Regions from separate parts of the Bradyrhizobium sp. S3.7.6 genome, predicted to be linked through region 2. Evidence: predicted binding sites of a transcription regulator. Region 2 holds the regulator's gene; each other region holds the start of a gene.

Region 1 (7,813 bases), 3.1 Mb from region 2:
TAGCTTGTTATGAATGTGTCATAAACACGCGGCGTCGCCGAGTGCAACTTTTCGCCGGTGTTCCGGCATGCGATGGTAAATCGCCGCCGGTCTATCGCAGCCGAATATGTCGTGCGCGGGGTGGCCCTGTTGCCCAATGTTTCCGCGAATGTCGTTTCCGTGAGCTTCAAACGGGGGCTTTCTCTGCCGATATGATCGGGGCGAGGACGGCACGTTCCGCAAGGCTGCACCGGCAGTCTGACACAAACCTTTCGACGGGAAAAACGTGCAACGCTCGCCGCGCAAAGTGAGATAGTCCAGTGAACGCCGATCAACTTCCCGTTGGCACCACGCCAACATCGCCGAAGCCGGAGGCCGCGCCGACCCTGCGGATCCGCGCCGTGATGCTGGGCGAACGCATCAATCCGTCCGGGCTCGAGCTTGGCGCACCTGTCTCCTCGACGCCTGCTGCCTTCCGCGTCCATGCCGGGCTCGTCGTGATCTTCCGCTACGGCGTCGTGGTGCTGATCGGCCTCCTCCCTTCGGAGGAGAAGGTGCTGATCGACAGCCTGAAACCGCGGGTGACCGGCGAGCTCAGCCCTTTTGAAGAGGAGATCGCACAGGCGCAGCTCTGCAAGGATGAGAACGCCGAGGCGATCCAGCCCGGCGGGCCGATCTGCCTCGCCAAATTCTCCGACGATCGCCTGCTGATCGTTGCGGACGCGCTCGCCAAGAGCACCTCGCTCGCCCGCGACGAGCGCCGCGTCGCCGCGGTCTTCGACGTGATCGAGCCCTTTGCGCGGGGACTCGCCGAGCAGGGCCGCACGCCGCCCCGGCGCAAGGGCATCTTGCAACTGATCGGCAATGCGCTTCTGGTCCAGCAGCGCGTCGCCGGCCGTGTCGCGGTGGCCGAGAAACCGGACGTGCTCTGGGAGAAGCCCGAGCTCGACCGCCTCTATGCCCGTCTCGAAGACGAGTACGAATTGAAGGAGCGCCTCGATACGCTCGAGCGCAAGCTCACCGCGGTGTCGGAAACCGCCAACGCGCTGACCGACATCATCGACACCCAGCGCTCGCTGCGTCTGGAAATCGCAGTCGTGGTGCTGATCGTGATCGAGGTCGTGATCGGGTGCATCCAGATCCTGTCGGGCACGCATTAGATCGGCCTGAGATCGGCCTGCACGCCACTGTGCGGGCGGGGAACCGTCGTTCATGTAGATGAACGTTGATCCAAATCAAAGGCACGAAGCTCCAGCGCACGAGACTTCGATCGGACCCGCGGTCAACGCGATGTGCAGCTGTCCGCGGCTTCCTCCCTCGAAGAAGGAGTACGCTGATGTTGCGTCAAGCTCTCATCGCTTCGGCAGCCGCAGCTATGCTGCTTGTCGCCTTCACTCCCGATGACGCATCTGCCCGCGGCGGTCGCGGCGGCGGCATGCGCGCAGGAGGTTTCCACGGCGGTGCCGTGCGGGCAGGAGGCTACCGCGGGGGCGCGGTCGCGGCGCGTGGATATCGGGGCGGTGCTGTCGCCGTGCGCGGCGGGCGTTACGGCTATCGGGGCGCTTATGCAGGGTATCGCGGATATCGTTACGGCGTCGGTGCGGCGGCAGTGGGGGCCGCGGCGATCGGCGCAGCTGCGACGGGGGCCTACTACCGCAGCGGCTGCGGCTATGACGCTTACGGAAACTATGTTTGCCCGGGCGGGTACTCTCCGTACTGAGCGGAGCGACGTAGTTGGCCCATGGTGCTCGAAGCGCTGGCGAAATCGTTTGCTTTGCGCACCATGGTCATTTCGACAGTGGCGCAGCAGCGCTGCGACAAGTCATGGCCCGACAAGTCATGGTCCGCTGAAATTCTCCCACGGGGGAGAAGGGAAAGATGCAGCGGTCGACCGGGCTTTCATTTCGCTCGCAGCACAGCCGCGCAATGCCGAGCGATCGTCAGCTCCTCATTCGTCGGAATGACGAACACATTGACGGTGCTGCCACTGCTGCTGATCCGCTCGCGTGCCGCGTCATTCGCACCCGCGTCAATATGTACGCCGAGCCACCCAAGCCGCTCACCAATCGCGGCGCGGATTTCCTTCGCATGCTCGCCGATGCCGCCGGTGAAGACCAGACAGTCCAGCCCGCCCAGCGTGGTCGCCATCACCGCGACCTGCTGCGCCGCACGGAAGGTGAAGAGCTCGACCGCCTGCCGCGCCGCAGCCTCACGGCTCGCCAGCAGCGTGCGCATGTCGGCAGAGATGCCGGAGACGCCGAGCAGGCCTGACTCGTGATAGAGCAGGTGCTGGACATCCTCGACCGACATCCTCTCGTGCTGTTGCAGATAGAGCAGCACGCCGGGATCGATCGTGCCGCTCCGGGTGCCCATCACGAGGCCATCGAGCGGCGTCAGCCCCATCGTGGTGTCGACGCTGCGGCCATCGCGCAACGCGCACAGGCTGGCGCCATTGCCGAGATGCGCGATGACGGTGCGCTTGGCAACGAACTGCGGCGCGATTTTCGCGAGGCGCCCCGCGACATATTCGAACGAGAGGCCGTGAAAGCCGTAGCGCCGGATACCGCGCTCTTCATAGCGCCGCGGGATGGCGAAGCGGCTCGCGGGTGGCGCCATGCTGTGATGAAAGGCGGTGTCGAAACATGCGATCTGTGCCAGGTCGGGCTTTATTGCCCTGATGGTGCGGACTGGTTCAAGGCACCGCGGCTGGTGCAGCGGCGCCAGTGGCGTCAGTGCGTCCAGCTTTGCGTAGACGTCGTCAGTCAGCTCAACCGGGCCCGAATAATCCGGCCCGCCATGAACGATGCGGTGACCGACGGCGCGCAGGCGGTGGTCGGCAAAACGCTCCTCGATGAAGCCGAGCACCTCCGCGAACAGATGACCGCTGTCCGCATCGGATGCTTCCCTCTGCGTCTCGAACAGGTCTCCGCCCGCAGGGCTTTTCACCACGAGCCGCGGCTTCGCCTCATGCTCGTCGAGCAGGCCCTTGCAGAGCAGGGCAGGCTCGTCCGCCGCGATGTCGAACAGGCCGAACTTGATGCTCGACGAGCCCGAGTTGAGCACGAGGGCCGACGCCGTCATGACGTCAACCCGCTTTGCCCGGCCAGACCCAGTCGCGAATTTCAGGCATGTCCTCGCCGTGTTCGCGCACATAGTGCGAATGTTCGATCAGTCTGTCGCGGAACTGCTGTTGCACCTGCGCGGCCTTGGTCGCCAGACCCGGCACGCGCGCGATCGCCTCGATCGCGAGGTGATAGCGGTCGAGCCCGTTGAGGACGACCATGTCGAACGGCGTCGTCGTGGTGCCTTCCTCGGCAAAGCCGCGCACATGCATTCCGGCATGGTTGGTGCGGTTATAGGTGAGACGGTGGATGAGATAGGGATAGCCGTGATAGGCGAAGATCACCGGCTTGTCTGGTGTGAACAGGCTGTCGAAGTCACGGTCGGACAGGCCGTGCGGGTGCTGGTCTTTCGGCTGCAGCGTCATGAGGTCGACGACGTTGACGACGCGGATCTTCAGGTCGGGCAGCGCCTTGCGCAGCAGATCGACGGCGGCGAGCGTCTCCAGTGTCGGCACGTCGCCGGCGCAGGCCATCACGACGTCGGGCTCGCCATCCGCATCCTCCGTGCCGGCCCAGGTCCAGATGCCGATGCCGGCATCACAATGCGTGGCGGCGTCCTGCATCGACAGCCATTGCGGCGCCGGCTGCTTGCCGGCGACGATGACGTTGATGCGGTCATAGGTGCGCAGGCAGTGATCGGCGATCCACAACAGCGTGTTGGCGTCGGGCGGGAAGTAGATGCGGACGATGTCGGCCTTCTTGTTGGCGACGAGATCGACGAAGCCGGGATCCTGATGGCTGAATCCGTTATGGTCCTGCCGCCAGACATGCGAGGTCAGGAGATAGTTCAGCGAGGCGATCGGTCGCCGCCAGGGCAGATGTCGCGTCACCTTCAGCCATTTGGCGTGCTGGTTGAACATGGAATCGACGATGTGGATGAAGGCCTCGTAGCAGGAGAACAAGCCGTGCCGTCCGGTGAGCAGATAGCCCTCGAGCCAGCCCTGGCAGAGATGCTCGCTCAAAACCTCCATCACCCGGCCGTCCTGGGCGAGATGCACGTCGTAAGGCTCCGTCGGCTCCATCCAGACCCGTTCGGTCGCCTCGAACACGGCATCGAGCCGGTTTGACGCGGTCTCGTCCGGACCCATGATGCGGAAGTTGCGCGTTTCTGCGTTGAGGCGGATGACGTCGCGCAGGAATTTGCCGAGCTCGCGCGTTGCTTCGCCGGTGACGCCGCCGGGCTGCGGCACGTCCAACGCAAAACTGCGGAAGTCCGGCAGCTTCAGCTCCTTCTTCAGCAGGCCGCCATTGGCGTGCGGATTGGCGCCCATGCGCCTGTTACCGTCGGGCGCCAGCGCCTGGAGCTCGGGAATGAGCGCGCCGCTGCCGTCGAACAGCTTCTCGGGCTCGTAGCTGCGCATCCAGTCTTCGAGGATTTTCAGATGCGCCGGGTTCTCGCGACAGCTCGCAACGGGAACCTGATGCGCGCGCCAAAAGCCCTCGACCTTCTTGCCGTCGACCTCCTTCGGGCCGGTCCAGCCCTTCGGGCTGCGCAGCACGATCATCGGCCAGCGCGGCCGCTCGACGCTCTTGCGGCCGTCGCGGGCATGCTGCTGGATCGAGCGGATGCTGGCGAGCGCGACGTCGAGCGCATCCGCCATGGCCTGGTGCATCAATTCGGGATCGTCGCCCTCGACGAACAGCGGCTCGTGGCCGAACCCGCGGAACAGGTCGCGGATCTCCGCGTCGCGCATCCGTCCGAGCACGGTCGGGTTCGCGATCTTGTAGCCATTGAGGTGCAGGATCGGCAGCACAGCGCCGTCATGGGCGGGATTGAGGAACTTGTTCGAGTGCCAGGACGCCGCGAGCGGGCCGGTTTCCGCCTCGCCATCGCCGACGACGCAGGCGACGATCAGGTCGGGATTGTCGAATGCGGCGCCATAGGCATGCACCAGCGCGTAGCCGAGTTCGCCGCCTTCGTGGATCGAGCCTGGCGTTTCCGGCGCCGCGTGGCTCGGAATGCCGCCGGGGAAGGAGAACTGCCTGAAAAGTTTTCGCAATCCGTCTGTATCGCGCGCGACGTCAGGATAGATCTCGCTGTAGCTGCCTTCGAGATAGGTGTTGGCCACCATGCCCGGGCCGCCATGGCCGGGACCGCAGATATAGAGCACGTTGACATCGAGCGCGCGGATGACGCGGTTGAGATGGGCGTAAATGAAGTTCAAACCGGGCGTCGTGCCCCAATGGCCGAGCAAGCGCGGCTTGATGTGCTCCGGCCGCAACGGCTCGCGCAGCAGCGGATTGTCGAGCAGATAGATTTGCCCGACGGAGAGGTAGTTCGCGGCGCGCCAATAGCGATCGAGCAGATCGAGCTCGCTGCTCCCTGAGGCCGATTGTCGTTGATTTGTCATGTTCCTGCTGACCTTCACCCAGCGATCGACACCAACTTTGTTCCGGTGCGATTGATCCCTGTCCGGCATCGAACAGGATCGCCGCGACGGGTGTGTTGCGTGAGGTCAAGGGACCGCGCCCGAAATTTGGGCGGCTACTGTGCATGGGGTTGTTTTTGAGTTTTTTGTTTGTGTTCTTGATTTGTTCCTTTTGCGTGCTATCTTGGCTTCATGAGTCCAGCATCCTCTCATGCTCTCAAGCACCCGCCGGTCACGGCGCCCTCCGAGCCGGCGGGTGCGGACTCTGATTTTCCCGAACTGGCGGTCGCCATCGACAAACAGCGCAGGCGAGGGCGGGGCGCCCAGTCCAATGCCAGCGGCCGCTTCGAGGCCGAGGCCCGCGTCGCCTTCGACGATGGCTGGCAGAGCCTGGAGGAGCTGCCGCCGTTCAAGACCACCGTCGGCGTCGATACCTCGCGCAAGGTGATCACCCGCAACGAATCCCCCGATATTGGCTTCGACCGCTCGATCAATCCGTATCGCGGCTGCGAGCACGGCTGTGTCTATTGCTTCGCGCGGCCGACGCACGCCTATCTCGGCCTGTCGCCGGGGCTCGACTTCGAGTCAAAGCTGTTTGCCAAGCCCGATGCGCCGGCGCTGCTCGAGAAGGAGCTGGCCGCGACCGGCTACGAGCCGCGGATGATCGCGATCGGGACCAACACCGATCCGTATCAGCCGATCGAGCGCGAGCGTAAGATCATGCGCGGCATTCTCGAAGTGCTGGAGCGCGCCGGCCACCCCGTCGGCATCGTCACCAAGTCGGCGCTGGTCACGCGCGACATCGACATTCTCGCGCGGATGGCCAAGCGCAATCTCGCCAAGGTCGGAATTTCCGTCACCTCGCTCGATCCAAAGCTGGCTCGCACCATGGAGCCGCGCGCATCGACGCCGCCGAAGCGGCTGGAGGCGCTGAAGCAGCTTTCGGACGCGGGTATTCCGACCACCGTGATGGTCGCGCCCGTGATCCCCGCGCTGAACGATTCCGAGATCGAGCGCATTCTCGATGCCGCCGCCCATGCCGGCGTCAAGGAAGCCTCCTACGTGCTGTTGCGGCTGCCGCTGGAGGTTCGCGATCTCTTCCGCGAATGGCTGATGGCCAATTATCCAGACCGCTACCGCCACGTCTTCACCCTGATCCGCGACATGCGCGGCGGCCGCGATTACGACGCGAAATGGGGCGAGCGGATGAAGGGCACCGGACCGATGGCCTGGACCATCGGCCGCCGCTTCGAGATCGCCTGCGACAGGCTTGGGCTGAACAAGCGGCGCTCCAAGCTGACGACGGATCACTTTGCGAGGCCGAAGCGGAACGGCGATCAGCTCAGCCTGTTCTGATCGGGAAACGGAAGAGGCGTAGCATGAGCCAGGAACTTACCGCGCCGGTGCCGCGGCTCACGGTCATCACACTGGGTGTGAGCGACATTCGTGCCAGCATCGCCTTCTATGACGCGCTCGGCTTCTCGCGTCGGCTGAAGGCGACCGGCGAGGCCGTCGCCTTCTACGATACCGGTGGTCCGGTGCTGGCCCTGTTTCACTGGGACAAACTCGCGGCCGACGCCAAGTTGCCCGACAATCCGAGGCCCGCGACCTTCCGCGGCATGACGCTCGCCTGGAACTGCGCCACGCGCGGCGAGGTCGATGCGGTTCTGGCCTTCGCCGTCGGCAAGGGCGCGGCGCTGCTGAAAGCGGCGCATGAGACCGACTACGGCGGTTATTCCGGCTATTTCGCCGACCCCGACGGCCATCCCTGGGAAGTCGTGGTCGCGCCCGACATCGAGGTCGGTGAGGACCGGCGGGTGCATCTGGCGGAGTAGGCGGCTGGTCTGAATAACGGGAATTGTCCGGGGTTCCCGGTTGCGCCGGCCGGGCCGCTTGCGCACGATCCCGCCCATGATTCGGGACAAGTCCACCAGGAAGCCGGCCAAAGACGCGCCAAAGAAGGGCGCGTCGAAGAAGGATGCCGCCAGGAAGGCAGCGCCTGCGAAGACGGCCAAGGGGGCGGCCAAGGCCCCGGCCGGTAGGCAGGGCGCCATCATCGCCGTCGCATCGCCGACCTTCCGCCGCGAGCGCGCGCTGATCAAGCGCGGCATCTGGCCGGTTGCCGGCTGCGACGAGGCCGGCCGCGGGCCGCTGGCCGGACCCGTGGTCGCGGCCGCCGTGATTCTCGATCCCGACCGCATTCCCCGCGGCATCGACGATTCCAAGCGCCTGACGGCCGAGGAACGCGAGAAGCTTTTCGACAAGATCTGCGCCACCGCGCAGGTCTCGGTCGCCGTCGCCTCGCGCTCCCGAATCGACCGCGACAACATCCTGCGCGCCTCG
Region 2 (7,813 bases):
AGGGGGACAGACCGTCCGTGGTCGCCGGCGGCGGCCGGCGAGGCGGATTTCAGCGCGAGCCTTGCGCCGCAGGCGGCGGCTCCCCGCAACCGCGACGCGACGCCATCGGAAGCCGACCTGCAGGCCGAGGATTGAGCGGACGGGTTACAGATACCAGGCCAGCACGGCGTCGAGCCTGGCGTTGCCGATCACCGGAAGGACGACCATCTGGCTCAGCCCAGAGGCGCTGGCCTGCAAGGCCGCGACCGAGACGTCACGCGCGAGATCGTCGTTGAGTGCGGGCATGCCGGTGGCCCAGGCCCCGCCGATGCTGCCTTCGCCTTTGGCGATGGATTTCGTCGCATAGAGCGCGGCGAGGTCGGTCTGCGCGCTGCAATCGCCGGCGCGGAAGACCAGCGCCGAACGGGCCTCGTCCGGGACCCAGATCTCGAAGCGTCGCGCAATCGGGGTCGCCTGCGCGGAGAGAAATGTCAGCACCCAGGTCTGATCGGTGCCGGTCCGGTAGGGAACGCCGACGCCGAGATTGATTCCGACCTTGGCGGCGTCCTCCCAGCGCAGAAAACTCCTGGCATCGTGCAGGTCCTTGATGATCAGCGGCAGGCCGGCTTTCCAGATGCGGCCGGGAAGGCCGAAGCCGCGCGGAAATCTGGTGTGGCGGGAGTTGAATTCGAACATGTCGGCGGTGCCGTAATAGCCGTCGACGAGCCCCATCTCGTGGGAGGTTTCGGCATCGTTGTGCCAGAGTTCGATCGCGCCGACATGGGCCTCGTCGTCGCCGCAGAACAGCACCATGACGGCTTGCAGGAATTCGCCTGAAAACACCGGCACCGCCACGCCGCAGGTCAGCCCGGCGGCGATGGCCTGATCGGTCCGCTTGAAATAGGAATCGGTGAATCTAGTGAGGATCACGGGGTGGCCGCCGGCCCAGGCCTTGCCGGGAAGTCCCTCGTCATATCCGAAGTGCAGATCCTCGCTCACGTCCCTAAACGCGGACAACCCTTCGCCGTAGAGGCCGCCGCCGAATTCCAGCCGCATGCGCGTGCGGTCAGGCACCCAGAGTTCAACGACGCGAATGAAGGTCTTCATCGAACGTGCCCGCCGTCTCAAGCCGCACCAAGCATCGGCCATTTGGCTGCGGAACGGACGTTCAAAATTCAGGCAGGACAGCGCAAACTTCGTGCGGTGGGAGACGCCACGGCTTGGTCCGCCCGATGGAGTTTCGCGGGACACAAACGACACCATCTCGCCGGCCTCGGCCGGCGATGGCGATTTCAATCCTGGCCCGACCTGTCGGCCGGGAATGGCTGCATCAGCCGATCGGCAGGCGGGTGATGGTTGTCCGGCTGTCGGTGATGGTCTGCGGCTTGTGCTCGCGCTCGCCGAGCGGCTGGGTCACCGGTAGCTGCAGCACGGTCGCACGCTGGCCTTCGACCAGCTGCGTCACCAGCACGGATTTGCCGTCGGGGAATTCGATCGCATCATGATGGCGATCGGGAATGTGCGGATCGATCTTGCCGAACTTGCCGACGCGCGAATTGACGGTGCGCGTCCAGATCCAGCGATTGTCGTAGCGGACGTTGTCGGCGAAGGCGAGCTCCGTCCCCGGGAGCAGGCAGACCGCGACGGTCGGATCGGCCGCGGAGGCAAAGCCGCGCGTCGAGGTGCCGCGGAAGGTTGTCGTGACGATCGTCTCGCCGACTTCGGCGGGACGCGACGCGACGGCATGCAGGCTGTAGTCACACATCGGGTGCTCCTCATGCAGGGATAGCGACCCACGTCTCTTAATCGAGGCGCAGGCCTCTATCAGAGTGGAAATACCAAACGTTCTGCCGGGTTGTAGGCAAATCTACGGCTCGCCGCCGCAGGCCGCAATCACATTAACTTTCCCGAATCCACCAGGAACAAAGCCCGCCCCTTTGCATTCTGCAGGCGCGTGTCAGCGCCCCGCAGGCGCCGACCAGCCGGAATACTGCCAGCCCGGCCGCGACGGTTGGTCGACGGCGTCGAGGGCCTTGCGGACTTGCTCGCTAACGGCGGTGTCCTTGCGGACATGGGGCCGCGATTGCGCGGCTAAGGTTTGTACGTCCAAGGCTTGCGACGCTGATGCTGCGATCAGCGGCGCCACAGCAATTGTGCTCAGAACGATCCGGCGCATGACTTCTCCTCGAACCTGAAGGCCGCGAAGCAGAGCTGCTTCGTGCGGCGTGCCGAGGATTTACCGCTGGAGGAGGGGCCGGATAATCTGCGCGAAACCAGAAAGACTATCCAGCGGAAGCGGACAATCGTCCGCTCCAATCTCGGATCGGCGATGCCGATCCAAAGCGCGCGGGGCGCCAAATAACCGATACCGGCACGTCCGGTATCAATACTTCCGGTACAGCCCGATCAGCTTGCCCTGGATCTTCACCCGGTTGGGCGGCAGAATGCGGACCTCATAGGCCGCATTGGCGGGCTCGAGCGCGATCGAGGCGCCGCGGCGGCGGAAGCGCTTGAGCGTCGCCTCCTCGTCGTCGATCAGCGCCACCACGATATCGCCGGTATCGGCGCTCTCGTTGCGCTGGATCAGCGCCATGTCGCCGTCGAGAATGCCGGCCTCGACCATGGAATCGCCGCGCACTTCGAGCGCGTAATGTTCGCCCGAGCCGAGCATGTCAGGCGGTACGCTGATGGTGTGGCTGCGGGTCTGCAAGGCCTCGATCGGCGTACCGGCCGCGATGCGGCCCATCACGGGGACCGCGACGGGGCGCTCGCCCTCGTCCGCCGGCGGGCTCGAAGTCGTGCGGATCTTGCCGAGATTGCCTTCGATGACGCTCGGCGTGAAGCCGCGGCGGCTGCCGGCAGCGGCCTGAAGCTCGGGCAGCTTGATCACCTCGATGGCGCGGGCCCGGTTGGGCAGGCGCCGGATGAAGCCGCGCTCCTCGAGCGCAGTGATCAGGCGATGGATGCCCGATTTCGAGCGCAGGTCGAGCGCGTCCTTCATCTCATCGAAGGAGGGCGGCACGCCGCTTTCCTTCAGCCGTTCGCTGATGAACCGCAGGAGCTCGTATTGTTTGCGCGTTAACATCTCGACCAAAATCCCCCGGTTGATGTCGTTCGATTCCGAGACGCTGAATTCAGCAGTAAGCCGCTACATTCCCGAAACAAATCATGAACGGACACTATATGTTCGATACATGTTCCGCAACTGCTTAATTTACCGTGAACGCGACAAAGTTCGCGGAACGCACGCGAACGAAGCGCTCAGACGGGCAGCCGCAAGACCTCGCAAGGCGTGCCGGCTTCGGCCTTCGACGCGAATGGCGCGCGCACGAGAAGTGCCTGTGCCGCAGCGAGATTCGCAAGCAGCGAGGAATCCTGGTGATTGACCGGAAGGGCGACGAGCGTGCCGTCATCGCGCAGCTCGAGGCGTGCGCGCAGGTAATCCTCGCGCTGGTCGTTGGCGCCGACATCGCGGCCGAGCACCGCGCGTTCGCGGCGGTGATGAATCATCGAACGGCCCGAAAGCGCGCGAATCAACGGCACCATGAACAGGAAGCCGCAAACGTAGGATGACACGGGATTGCCGGGCAGGCCGATCACGCGCATCGCGCCGAGCCGCCCGTTCATCATCGGCTTGCCCGGCCGCATCGCGATCTTCCAGAACGCCATCGAGATACCTTCGTCCCTCAGCGCCTGCTGGACCAGATCGTGGTCCCCGACCGACGCGCCGCCGGTCGTGATCAGGATGTCGGCGCCGCTCTCCCGCGCGCGGCCGATGCCGGCCGTGGTGGCCTCCAGCGTATCGGCGGCAACGCCGAGGTCGATGGTATCGGCGCCCTCGCTGCGGGCGAGCGCGTGCAGGGCGTAGCCGTTGGAATAGACGATCTGGCCGTGGCCCGGCGTCGTACCCGGCATCACCAGCTCGTCGCCGGTCGCGAGGATCGCGACCTTCGGGCGTCGCCGGACTGGCAATTGCGGGTAATTCATGCCGGCGGCGAGCGCGAGGTCGCGCTCGGTGAGCCGGGCTCCCTTGCGCAGCAGCACGTCGCCTTCCGAGAAGTCGACGCCGGCGGGGCGGATGTGCCGCCCCGTTACGGCGGCTTCCTTGATGGTGATGCGCTTGCCGTCCGCGATCGTGTCCTCCTGGATCACGACCGCATCAGCGCCATCGGGAACGACACCGCCGGTGAAGATACGCACGGCCTCGCCGGCGCCGATCGATCCCGCAAACGGGCGGCCCGCCGCGACCTCGCCGATCAGGGTGAGCTGGGATTCGATCTTCGCCGCATCGACCGCGCGCACCGCATAGCCGTCCATTGCCGACATCGCCTGCGGCGGCTGCGTGCGCCGCGCGGCGACGTCGCGCGCGAGCACGCGGTGGAAGGCTGCGTCGAGCGCGATCATCTCTTCAGGCAGCGGCTCTGCGCCCGCCAGCACCGCAGCGAGCGCGTCGGAAACCGGCATCAGGGCCACGGGTGAAAACTCCTGCTGGGCCCGTTCGGGCAAATCGGCGGCGAGAGTTCTAGCCGAGTGCAGGCGCAGAGGCAAAACAGTGGCCGCGCAGGATGATTTATCCTGCGTCATCCGCTCTGCGATGAAGGGTGAGCATCAAGTCCGCCGCGGCATGATCCAGAAGGCGAGACAGACCGGTACGAGGATGGCCATGGCGAGGACGAGAAAGACGAGAGCCACGGCCAGCATCGGTCAGCCCCCCGGCTGCTTGTACGGACTGACGTCCGGCGCTGCGGGGCCCTGATCCCTGTCAGGCAGCGGGTCGGCCTGGGATTTCAGGTCGGCGGCCTTGCTGATCAGCTTGGCGGAAAGCTCAGAATCCGATGTGGTCCTGGCGAATTTCATCAGCAGAGAGGCCTGCTTGGTGAGGTAGGTTTTGCCCAACACGACGATAAGCCCGATGTAGAATTCCCAACGGACTCATGAGTCCTGAGAGGGGCAATCGTTCCGGGAACTCCGTATAAAAATGCACAAAGGGTTTTGGTTCCTCGCCCCCAGGCAAAATAGTTCCATTCGCGGCCCGTCGGCTTGCCGGCCAGAGATCAGATTCCGAGCGCCTTGAGGGCGTTCCCGACGTCGCGGGGCGAGGTCACGTGGACCGTGGTCAGGCCGCGCGACCGCGCTCCTTCGATGTTCTCGGCAAGATCGTCGAAGAACACGATACGGTTCGCGGGCACGCCGATCGCCGCCACGACATGGTCGAAGGCCTCCACATCGGGTTTGCGCAGGCCGATGCTGGACGACAGATACAGCTCGCGGAAATGGCCGAGCAGGGCGGCATATTCCTTCGAGAAGTGGTCCACATGCGGCCGGTTGGTGTTGGAGAAGGCGTAGAGCGGCAACTGCTTGGCCGCACGCGGCAGCAGCTCGGCGATATCGGGCATCTCGCCGGCGAAGATCGCGTTCCAGCCCTCCAGGAACTGCGCGTCCGAGATGCCGATCCCGAGCGAGACGCGCAGCGAGTCAAAATAGGCCTCGTCGCTGATCTTGCCGACCTCGTGCAGCCGATAGGCTTCGCTGTCCCGTACATAGCGCGCGACGATGGCTTCCGGCTTGCAGCCGGCATGTCCCGCCCAGCAGGCGATCGCCTTGGAGAAATCGATGTCGAGCACGACGCGGCCGAGATCGAACAGGAGCGCGTCCGCGCTGCCGGGAGAGAGCGAGCTCATTGCATCCTTTCACTCAATATCGATAGGGGTCATGGTCGAACAGCGGGAACGCGCTGAACACGCTCGGCGCATTCGTTGCGGTCGCCTGGTGCAGGCAGGACTTGTCGACCTCGGCGAACGAGGTGGCGCCCAAGAGGCCTAGGCAGCGCAGCACCTCGTCCTCGAGCAACTCCAGCATTCGCCTCACGCCGGCCTCGCCGGCTGCGGCCAATGCCCAGCATTGCAGCCGGCCGATGCCGACCATGTCCGCGCCCGCCGCGATCGCCTTGACGATGTCGGTGCCGCGGCAGAAGCCGCCGTCGACCATGATCTTGGCGCGTCCCTTCACGGCGTCGACGATCTCGGGCAGCACATGCATGGCGCCGCGGCCGTGATCGAGCTGGCGGCCGCCATGGTTGGAGACGTAGATCCACTTGACGCCGTGGTCGACCGCGATCCGGGCGTCCTCGGCGGTGGCGATGCCCTTCAGGATGAGCGGGATCTTGAACTTGTCCTTGATCATCTTCACGGTCCGCCACTCCAGGCCCTTCTGGTAATCGCCGCCGGTGGCGCGCAGGCGGCTCTCGCGAACATAGCGCTTGGCAATGTCACGTTCGCGACGGCTGTAATGGGCGGTATCAACGGTCAGGCAGAAGGCGGCGTAGGCGTTCTTCTCGCTCCGGCTGACGACATCGGCGACGAAATCGTCGTCGCCGCGCACATAGAGTTGATAGAGCCGCAGCGCATCAGGGGCGGCCTCGGCGGTCTTCTCCAGGCCGGGCTCGGACACCGAGCTCAGCATGTGCGCCGCGCCGAAGGTGCCGCAGGCGCGGGCGACGCTCGCCGCGCCATCCGGATCGAAGATCTCCAGTGCGCCGACAGGGGCCAGCACCACCGGCAGCCGCATCCGGCGCCCGAACAGCTCGACCGAGCCGTCGACCTCGCGGACGTCGCGCAGCACGCGCGGCCGGAAGGCGATCTCGTCCAGCGCCATGCGGTTGCGGCGCATCGTGGTCTCGGTCTCGGCGGCGCCGACGATATAGTCCCAGGCGTTCTGGTTGAGGTTGGCGCGCGCCTTGCGGATGAATTCGTGCAGGTTTTGGAATGGCTCGGCGCTGGCGCCGAGTTCGACGTTCCTTTCCGGCCGGATGCGGGGCGCGTCATTCATTGTTGTCCTCCCGAGAATTTGAAGCGTTATTGTCATCGCCTATCGTGTCCGGCCCTCCAAAACCATCCTAAAATCGCATAGCTGAGAGGCGTGGGCCGGCCGGCCGATTCCCGCGTTGCGCGAAACGGTTTCGGAACGTTGCCAAAAGTTTAGGCCCGGGCGAAGAGATTTTTACGATGTACCCGCCAGCGTGGCGTCCCGGCCTTGAAGAAACCAGAATGGTATTGTGAACAGCGGGCTGGATCGCCATTTGCATGGCGCCTCACAAGCCCAAAGCAAAGCTCCAAGCAAGAAGGCCAGTCTATCCATGCGGAAAAACCTGCTGTTCCCCCTGGGCGCACTCACGGGAGCGTGTCTAACCCTTCTGGTCGCCAGCCCGCACGGTGGAGTATGGGCGGCACGGGCGGCAGCGAGCGCGGATGATGCCTATTCCCGGCTCAATCTGTTCGGCGAAGTGTTCGAGCGGGTGAAGGCGAGCTATGTCGAGAAGCCCGACAATTCCAAGCTGATTGAGGGTGCGATCACCGGCATGGTGACCTCGCTCGACCCACATTCACGCTACATGAACGACAAGGCCTGGACCGAGATGCAGGAGACCACCTCCGGCGAGTTCGGCGGGCTCGGCATCGAGGTCACGATGGAGGACGGCCTGGTCAAGGTCGTCTCGCCGATCGACGACACGCCGGCGTCCAAGGCCGGGATCATGTCCGGCGACCTCATCAGCAAGATCGACGGCGATGCCGTGCAGGGCATGACGCTCGAGCAGGCCGTCAACAAGATGAAGGGGCCGGTCGATACCCAGACCAAGCTCACCATCGTGCGCAAGGGCGCCGACGCTCCGCTCGACGTCGCGATCAAGCGCGAGATCATCCATGTGCGTCCGGTGCGCTTCCACGTCGAGAACGGCGACATCGGCTATATCCGCGTCACCTCGTTCAACGAGCAGACCACTGACGGCCTGAAGAAGGCGATCGCGTCGATCTCCAAGGACGTTCCGCCGGAGAAG
Region 3 (7,813 bases), on a different contig from region 2:
AGCAGTCACTACCTGGGTCAAACCGCAACTCGTCGCCGAAGTGAAATTTACCGAGTGGACAAGCTCAGGCGAAATGCGGCACCCCGTTTATCTCGGCCTGAGAAAAGACAAGCAGGCAAAGGACGTCGTCATGGAGCGCGAGAAGCCGCGCGGGTGACGCGGCATATCAGCCCGGTTTGACCGGTGAGCACCCTGGTCTCGTTAAGTCCAATGAATAGGAACGAGCACCTTCGCGCATGATTGTCATCATCCACGAAGTGAAAGGATGTTCACATGGCAGACGAGCAGAATCCCAACAAGCAGCAGACCCCTGGACAGCAGAACCAGCAGGGCAATCAGGGCGGCCAGCAAGGTCAGAACCCGAACCAGAAGCCGGGCCAGCAAAACCAGGACCCGGGCAAAAATAAGCAAGGCGGCGAACAGAGCGGCCAGCAGGGCGGCCAGAAGCCGTAAGGTATAAACAAAAGCCCGGCTTCGGCCGGGCTTTCCGTTTGAGTTGTGATCGCCTGGACCTATTTACGATTCTTGTCGAGTGCCTGCGCCATGTCGAGATGGTGCTTGAGCGCCGGCAGCGTTTTGCCTGCCCAGTCCTTCAGCTTGGCATCGTCGCCGCCATTCGCATAACGCTCGAACAGCGACACCGCATCCTTGTGGGCGCTCACTTGCATCGGATCATATTCCGACGCGAAATCTTCGGGCTTGGTGTCGCGAAGCTTCGTGATCTTCTTCTGGGAAGCGTCATCGAGCGAAGCCGGGATCGCCGCTTTTAGATTGTCGGGGACCATGGATTTGAGTTCGCTGCTGGTTTTGGTGTGATCCATCACCATCATTTCAGCAAACTTTTTCTCGTCGGCGTTGCCCTTCTGCTGCGCGATCTTCGCTGCTTCGATCTCCGTCATGTCGCTCATGGCAGCTTCCTTGATGAAGTCTTCGGTCTTCGGCGCAATTCCAAGCGCGGAATTGACGCCCGTCTTCTCGCCGACCGACTGCGCGAGGGAGGGCGATGCAAAGACTGCGAGCACGGCAAATGCTAGGGCTGCGTTTTTCATGAAGTTATCCTCTGAAGGTTATTCGCGATCAACCTTCGCTTGCGATCAAAGTTCCTGGGCACAAAGGAACGGCCACGAGCACGACCCCGGCCCGAGAGGAGGGGGGCCGGGGCCGCTTGCCCGGGCAATGAGCATGCCGACGTTCCGGCATACACTGTCAATGCCAGGGCAAGCTGTGCCGTTCCTAAGTGTTCAGTCGTCGGACACAGGACACACGCTGTGTGCACTTTTGGACCGAGATGCGCGGGGACATCGATCATCATGGGGCGCGAACACTTCCGAGCTCGCCAAGCTATCGTGCCGTGCGAAGCGGGAGCGCGCACGCGCGCTTACCAATGCCTGTCACGCGGACCAGCGGTCCTGCTCTTCCCGGTGAGCCTGCTCGTTCAGTTTCTCAGCGAGCTGATCCGCGAGTTCTTCCGTGTCGGCGGTCGCTATCGGCTCGCCTTTTTGCGTCTTTAGCTTTTGCTTGTCTGCTTCGATCGGAAAATCATCGGGAGTTAAAGCGGGTTCTTTGCTCATGTCACCCTCATGGGGCTCGCATCTGCAGACGTAGGAACGTTCGGTCTCAAGGCGGGTTGCAAGCGAAGTTCAGTATGGAGAAAAACCAGCGATGAAGGTAGCGAAGATTACCTTGATCGCGGTCGCCGGCCCTGGGCGCGACGATGAAGGAAAGACAGTTTATAAGACAGGAGGCCTGACTATGCGGCGGCTTTTGGCACGGCCCTGGACCGAAGATGAAGAGAAGCGGCTGAGGCAAATGGCGGAAAACTGGAATGAAGACTTCCCTTATCGCCCGCAAACTCAAACGTCCGGTCGGCTCGATCTACACCAAAATGGCCAAGCAGCAACGACAGCCAGGGCCTGACCAGCTTCTGTCTCCCGCCGGATAACGGCGTCTGGGTCCTTATTTAGCGCGAGCATCCCCGCTTTTCGACGCCGACAGTACTTCGTTCAGTCGGTCGAGGAATACGGACTGGCCTTTCAGAATTCGTTCGCGGGCTGCTTCTGTTTGAAACCACGATGCCCGGTCAAGCTCGGGAAAATTCTGGTACTTGCCCGAACGCGGGGGCCATTCCATCTTGAACGTATTGCTCTTCAGCTCTTCAGGATTCCAGTCATCCTCTGCGGCCCAGACGTGTACGGTCTTGCCGCCCGGCTGCTTCGCGTGGCCAAGTGCAATGAAGTCTCCGCCCGGCCTGTAACCTGTTTCCTCTTCGAATTCTCGTTTCGCTGCGCCCAGCGGAGCCTCGCCAAGAGCAATGAGACCCTTGGGGATTGTCCAGGCGCCGTGATCCTTTTTCTTCCAGAAAGGTCCTCCGGGGTGTCCAAGCAGGACTTCGACATTCTTGCCGCTCCGGCGGAAGAGAAGAACGCCGGCGCTTGTCTTCGGCAGCGATATTGCCCGGATGGCCCCCATCTATCGAACGCGGACCTCGCGGGCAGGCGCACGGCGGCGCAGGCCGCTCGCAGCAGAGCGCTTTCGCTTCGAAAGATGCGCGAGCAGCTTGGCAAGAGGCATGGCGTTCAGGACGCGGTCCGGAGGCACGCCGCCCTTGCGTGCCATCTCAACGCCCCAGTGCATGTGATCGAGTTCGCGGATGGAATGGGCGTCAGGATTGATGCTGAAGATGCAGCCATAGGCGAGCGCCTTTTGATGCCATCGCCAGGCGAGATCGAGGCGCCAGGGATGCGCGTTGATTTCAACGGCGACACCGTATTTCGCGCAAGTCTTCAGAATCTTGTCGATGTCGATTTCATATCCGGGACGCCGCTGCAGCTGACGGCCGGTCATATGCCCGATGATTGTGGTATGCGGATTTTTGATCGCCTTGAGAATACGCTCGGTCTGCTCCTTTTTTGGCGGCTTGAAGCGGCTATGAACGCTCGCGACCACAAAATCAAAGTCTTCCAGGATATGGTCCGGATAATCGAGCGATCCGTCCGCCAGTATGTCCGCCTCGATCCCTTTCAGGATGCGAAATTTATCGCCATAGCGCTTGTTGAGCCGGTCGGCCTCACGGTGTTGCGCCGCGATTTCCTCTAAGGAAAGCCCGCCCGCGTAATGCGCAGACTGTGAGTGATCGGCGACACCGTAATACTCGAAACCGCGCTTGCGCGTGGCGTCCGCCATCGCTTCCAGCGTCTCCGTGCCGTCGGACGCTGTCGTGTGGGAATACAGGATGCCGCGCAAATCCTTATCCCGGACGAGGGCAGGGATCTTACGCTTCGCGGCCTGGGTGATTTCGCCGCGGCCTTCCCGTAGTTCAGGCTGGACGAACTGCAGCCCGAGAGCCTCGTATATGTCCTGTTCCGATGCCGAGGCAATCAGCTTCCTGCCGCGGTAAAGCCCGTCGCGTTTGAGATCAAAACCCTTTTCAGCTGCAAATGTTTTCAGCTGCTCAAGATGTTCTGCCGATCCGGTCGCATCCAGTAGATACGCGCCGTAATGTTTCTTATCGGTAACGACGACCTTGAGACTTGCGCTGTCGATTTCTGCCGGTCTGGTTGCCTGCGCGACGAGCGCAAGGTCCGAGACCAGTTCACAGCCCCGCCTAAAATCGCCGGCGATTTCGACGCGTGTATATTCCGGGTGCTTCTGTTTGACCGTCTGGGCTGCATGCTCAAGAAGAGCCGCTGCTTTGTGCAGATGCAGCTGCGTCTCGCCGCTTCTCGCGATGGATAGATTCTGCAGGATTTTGGTCTGCAGGGAAGCGCCGAGGCCTTTTACGGGACGGATGCGATCCTCCTTCGCGGCGGCTTCCAGTTCGGCAAGCGAGCTTATGCCGAGCGCTTCATGAAGTTTCAGGATCTTGTCTGGACGAAGTCCCGGGATAGCGAAGAGCTCAAGCACTCCTGCCGGGACTTCCTTGCGCAGCTTCTCAAGGCTTGGATGGGTGCCGGTCCCGTAAAGCTTCGTCACGATATCTGCGATGGCGTCGCCGATGCCCGGGATCGAGGTGAGAGCGCCAGCCGCAATGAGGCGGCCAAGCGGCTGCGAGAGCGCGCCGAGACTGTCGGCCGCGCGCAGGTAAGCTTTCGCGCGATACGGGTTGCCGCCGCGCAGCGATGTGCGTTGCGCGTACTCCCTCAAAAGACTGGCTACGGTTGGCGGGTCGGTCTTGGCCATGACTACCAGTCAAACGAGGCGCGGCGATCCCGGTTCCTGGATTTCAAAAAAGCGCGGCCGACGAACGCGAAAAATCCGAGCGCAATCAACGCCCAACCAATTTTTCATTGACTCCAAGGCAACCAAGCGTGTTCACTATTTGTTTTAGTATAAGAGGTACATAAAGTTATGGCAAGTGCGGCCAATTCAACATCGATTCCATTGGCCGAGCTTCGCCGGATGAGGGAAGCTGCCGGAGGCGCGTCCTCGCAGCAGCCGGTGCTTCCTTTCGAGATAGCAGGCATCGATCAGGCTCTTCCCGGCGGGGGCCTTCCCCTCGGTGCCGTGCATGAATTCAGCGAGGATGGTCCTCGCGGCCATTACGCCGCGTGCGCGGTGCTCTTCATGGCCGGCATTCTCGCGCGCCAGCCCGGGCCCGTTCTCTGGTGCCTTCATAGCCGCGACCTATTTGCACCCGCGCTCGCGCGCGTTGGTCTTCATCCTGACCGGATCATATTCTGCGAGACGTGGAAGGATGCCGAGATCCTTCCCGCAATGGAAGAGGGCCTGCGCATGCCGGGCCACGGGGGCGTTGTCGGTGAACTTAACCGCATGTCACTGACGCCGTCGCGGCGGCTGCAGCTCGCCGCTGAAGCCTCAGGCGTTCCCTGTCTCATCCTCAGGCGTTCTGCCGAACACCTGAGTGAAAGCAATGCCGCACTGACGCGCTGGCGGATTTCGCCTGCGCCCTCAGGCAGACAGGATGGAATACGGATGGGCCGGCCGCTCTGGCGTGTCGAGCTTTTGCGATGCAGGGGCGCATCGCCGAACAACTGGACTGTGAAGGCATGCAATGCGGAGGGTCGTTGCGCTCTTCCTGCCGACGTTCCCGACCGATCAGATTCGGCGGCGGAGCGGCGGCAATCCACCGCGTAAGCGGCCCATGGTCATCGCGAAGCAGGAAAGCAACCGCCGCATCTTGACGTCGGTTGACGATGCCGCGCGCAAACTTAAACTGTCGCCCGGCATGACCGTCGCGCATGCGCAGACGCTCGTGCCGGATCTTATTGTCAAAGACGCAACACCGGAAGAAGACAGCGCTGCGCTGACAAGGCTTGGGCACTGGTGCACGCGGTATTCGCCGCTCGTGACACCGGTTGCGCCGGACACGATCTTTATCGACGTCGCGGGTTCCTCGCACCTCTTCAAGGGCGAGGCGGCACTGCTCAAGGATTTGCATACACGGCTTTCATCCGCCCAACTTTCCGCTCGCGCCGCCATAGCCGATACGCCGGGCTGCGCCTGGGCGGCTGCGCATTTCGGGCGTGAGGAGAATATCCCGCCGGGGCGCAGCGCAGACGCACTGGGCGGCATGCCTGTCGCCGCGTTGAGGCTTGGCGAGCGGGATATTATCGGCCTGCGGGAGGTGGGCGTCGAGCGCATTGCCCAGCTTGCGGCCCTGCCGCGCGCCTCGCTGCGTCAGCGTTTCCCGGGTGATGTGCTGCTGCGCTTCGATCAGGCCATGGGGACGGCGGCCGAGGTTCTCGTTCCGCTTATCCCGCGCGAGGTGCCGCGCATGTCGCTTAAATTCCTGGAGCCTATCGGCAACCCGCACGATCTGCAGCGTGTGCTGGCACTCCTGTGCGAAAAACTTATCGCCGATCTTGCCGCGCGCGGCGTGGGCGCACGCCGTCTCGATATGGTGTTTCAGCGTGTCGACAACGTCGCGCAGGCGATCCGCATCGGAACGTCAAAGCCGAACCGCGATGTAAAGCACCTGACGAAACTGCTCGCGGAGCGCCTCGTTCTCGTCGATCCCGGCTTTGGCATTGAAGAAGCCACTTTGACGGCCTCCTGGGTCGAGGCGCTGACGGAACGTCAGACCGTCGGCTGCCATGTCGCGGATGAGAAAGGGGAGGTCGATGTCAGCCAGCTTGTCGACACGTTGCGCGTCCGCCTTGGCAACGAGCGCGTATTCCGTCTGTGTCCCGTTGAAAGCGATATTCCTGAGCGTTCGACCCGCCGCGTCGCACCGACAGCGAAAACAGATGGAGCAATCTGGCCGCGCGATCTGCCCCGCCCCGCGCGCCTGCTGAGCCCGCCCGAACCCGTCCATGCCGTCGCGGAAATTCCCGACAGCCCACCGCGTTTTTTCGTCTGGCGCAAGGTCCGGCACAGGATCGCCCGTGCCGACGGTCCCGAGCGTATTCTCGGCGAGTGGTGGCTCTCGGATCAGGAGGTCGGCCTTCAGCGCGACTACTATCGGGTGGAGAATGACGCGGGCGAGCGCTTCTGGCTCTTCCGCGATGCTCCAGCTGAATCCAATGGTCGCTGGTGGTTCCACGGGCTGGGGGAAGCATGAGCTATGCGGAGCTGCAGGTCACGACGCACTTCTCGTTTCTGCGCGGCGCGTCGAGCGCGGAAGAGCTGTTCTCCACCGCGGCCAATCTTGGCATCGAAGCCTTGGGTATTGTTGACCGCAATAGCCTTGCCGGCATTGTCCGCGCCTATGAGGCCTCGCGCGTTACGGGTGTGCGTCTTATCGTGGGATGCAGGCTCGATCTTGAGGATTTTCCCTCGCTCCTCGTTTATCCGACAGATCGCAAGACCTATGGCAGGCTGTGTCGCCTCCTGACCATCGGCAAGGCGCGCGCAGGCAAGGGCAAGTGCTCTCTCTTCTTCGAGGACGTTGCCGAATGGAGCGAAGGCCTGATCGTCGTTCTCGTGACGGATAAGCCGTCGGACGATCTGCTGCCCCAGCTTCAGCGCATGAAGTCGGTATTCAAGGACCGCGCATATTGCGCCCTGACTCGCCGCTTTCGTCCGGACGACGCGGCATATATGCAGGATGTTGCGAATACCGCAGCAATGGCGGGCGTGCCGACGGTTGCAACCGGCGACGTGCTTTACCACGTGGCCGGAATGCGCATGCTGCAGGATGTCGTCACTTGCATCAGGCTTAAGACAACCATCGACAAGGCGGGCTTTCTGAAGGAGAAGCACGCCGATCGTTTCCTCAAGGAGCCTCATGAGGTCGAGCGGCTTTTCTCGCGCTTTCCGGAAGCGGTTGCCCGGACCGGGCAAATTGCCGAAAGATGCAAATTTTCTCTGGATGAGCTGACCTACAGCTATCCGGCGGAAATGCTACAGGATGGGCTGCCTGCGCAGGACAGGCTCGAAAAGCTGACTTGGGAAGGGGCCGCGCAACGTTACCCTGAGGGCGTACCCGATAACGTCGCCATGCAGCTGCGGCACGAGCTTGGGCTCATCGAGCGGCTGCAATACGCGCCGTATTTCCTGACGGTCGAGTCGATTGTGCGCTTCGCACGCTCGAAAGGAATTCTGTGCCAGGGGGGGCTCGGCGGCGAACTCCGCCGTATGTTTTGTCCTTGGCGTACGTTTCGTGTCGGAGGAAAGGCGTGAGCCTCCCGATATCGACGTCGATTTCGAAAATGGCCGGCGCGAAGAGGTCATTCAGTGGATCTACGAGACCTACGGCAGGACGCGGTCCGCCTTGACTGCGGTCGTTACGCGCTACCGGGCCCGCGGCGCCATCCGGGAAGTCGGCAAGGCGCTAGGCATACCCGAAGACGTTACCGGCGCGCTCGCCCGCATCACCTCTCAATCTGTCAGACCGTCGCCTGCAGCTGACGTT

Evidence for each region. The regulator LexA, encoded in region 2, represses DNA repair genes until DNA is damaged. The targets are predictions, from matches to a motif close to TGTTCNNNNTGTGTTCNG.
Region 1: the regulator LexA is predicted to act here: its motif matches at 5,624-5,641, upstream of ACVJ5M_RS37920 (PA0069 family radical SAM protein).
Region 3: the regulator LexA is predicted to act here: its motif matches at 4,309-4,326, upstream of ACVJ5M_RS47815 (ImuA family protein).

What each region holds. Positions count from the first base shown of each region.
Region 1 is NZ_JBSSEQ010000001.1:7,843,509-7,851,321, reverse strand. It holds gene ACVJ5M_RS37940 (RMD1 family protein) at 300-1,139, shown strand; gene ACVJ5M_RS37935 (hypothetical protein) at 1,316-1,699, shown strand; gene ACVJ5M_RS37930 (acetate/propionate family kinase) at 1,879-3,060, opposite strand; gene ACVJ5M_RS37925 (phosphoketolase family protein) at 3,065-5,452, opposite strand; gene ACVJ5M_RS37920 (PA0069 family radical SAM protein) at 5,663-6,826, shown strand; gene ACVJ5M_RS37915 (VOC family protein) at 6,850-7,305, shown strand; gene ACVJ5M_RS37910 (ribonuclease HII) at 7,382-7,813, shown strand, end outside.
Region 2 is NZ_JBSSEQ010000001.1:4,763,002-4,770,814, forward strand. It holds gene ACVJ5M_RS23015 (ComEC/Rec2 family competence protein) at 1-135, shown strand, start outside; gene ACVJ5M_RS23020 (GAF domain-containing protein) at 145-1,086, opposite strand; gene ACVJ5M_RS23025 (hypothetical protein) at 1,310-1,744, opposite strand; gene ACVJ5M_RS23030 (hypothetical protein) at 1,937-2,155, opposite strand; gene lexA (transcriptional repressor LexA) at 2,363-3,064, opposite strand; gene ACVJ5M_RS23040 (molybdopterin molybdotransferase MoeA) at 3,241-4,452, opposite strand; gene ACVJ5M_RS23045 (hypothetical protein) at 4,684-4,878, opposite strand; gene ACVJ5M_RS23050 (HAD family hydrolase) at 5,034-5,660, opposite strand; gene ACVJ5M_RS23055 (alpha-hydroxy acid oxidase) at 5,674-6,807, opposite strand; gene ACVJ5M_RS23060 (S41 family peptidase) at 7,115-7,813, shown strand, end outside.
Region 3 is NZ_JBSSEQ010000004.1:448,375-456,187, reverse strand. It holds gene ligD (non-homologous end-joining DNA ligase) at 1-157, shown strand, start outside; gene ACVJ5M_RS47845 (hypothetical protein) at 274-453, shown strand; gene ACVJ5M_RS47840 (DUF4142 domain-containing protein) at 513-1,049, opposite strand; gene ACVJ5M_RS47835 (hypothetical protein) at 1,392-1,571, opposite strand; gene ACVJ5M_RS47830 (hypothetical protein) at 1,663-1,917, shown strand; gene ACVJ5M_RS47825 (NUDIX domain-containing protein) at 1,957-2,469, opposite strand; gene ACVJ5M_RS47820 (PHP domain-containing protein) at 2,470-4,179, opposite strand; gene ACVJ5M_RS47815 (ImuA family protein) at 4,348-5,094, shown strand; gene ACVJ5M_RS47810 (Y-family DNA polymerase) at 5,102-6,520, shown strand; partial or broken gene ACVJ5M_RS47805 (PHP domain-containing protein) at 6,517-7,813, shown strand, end outside.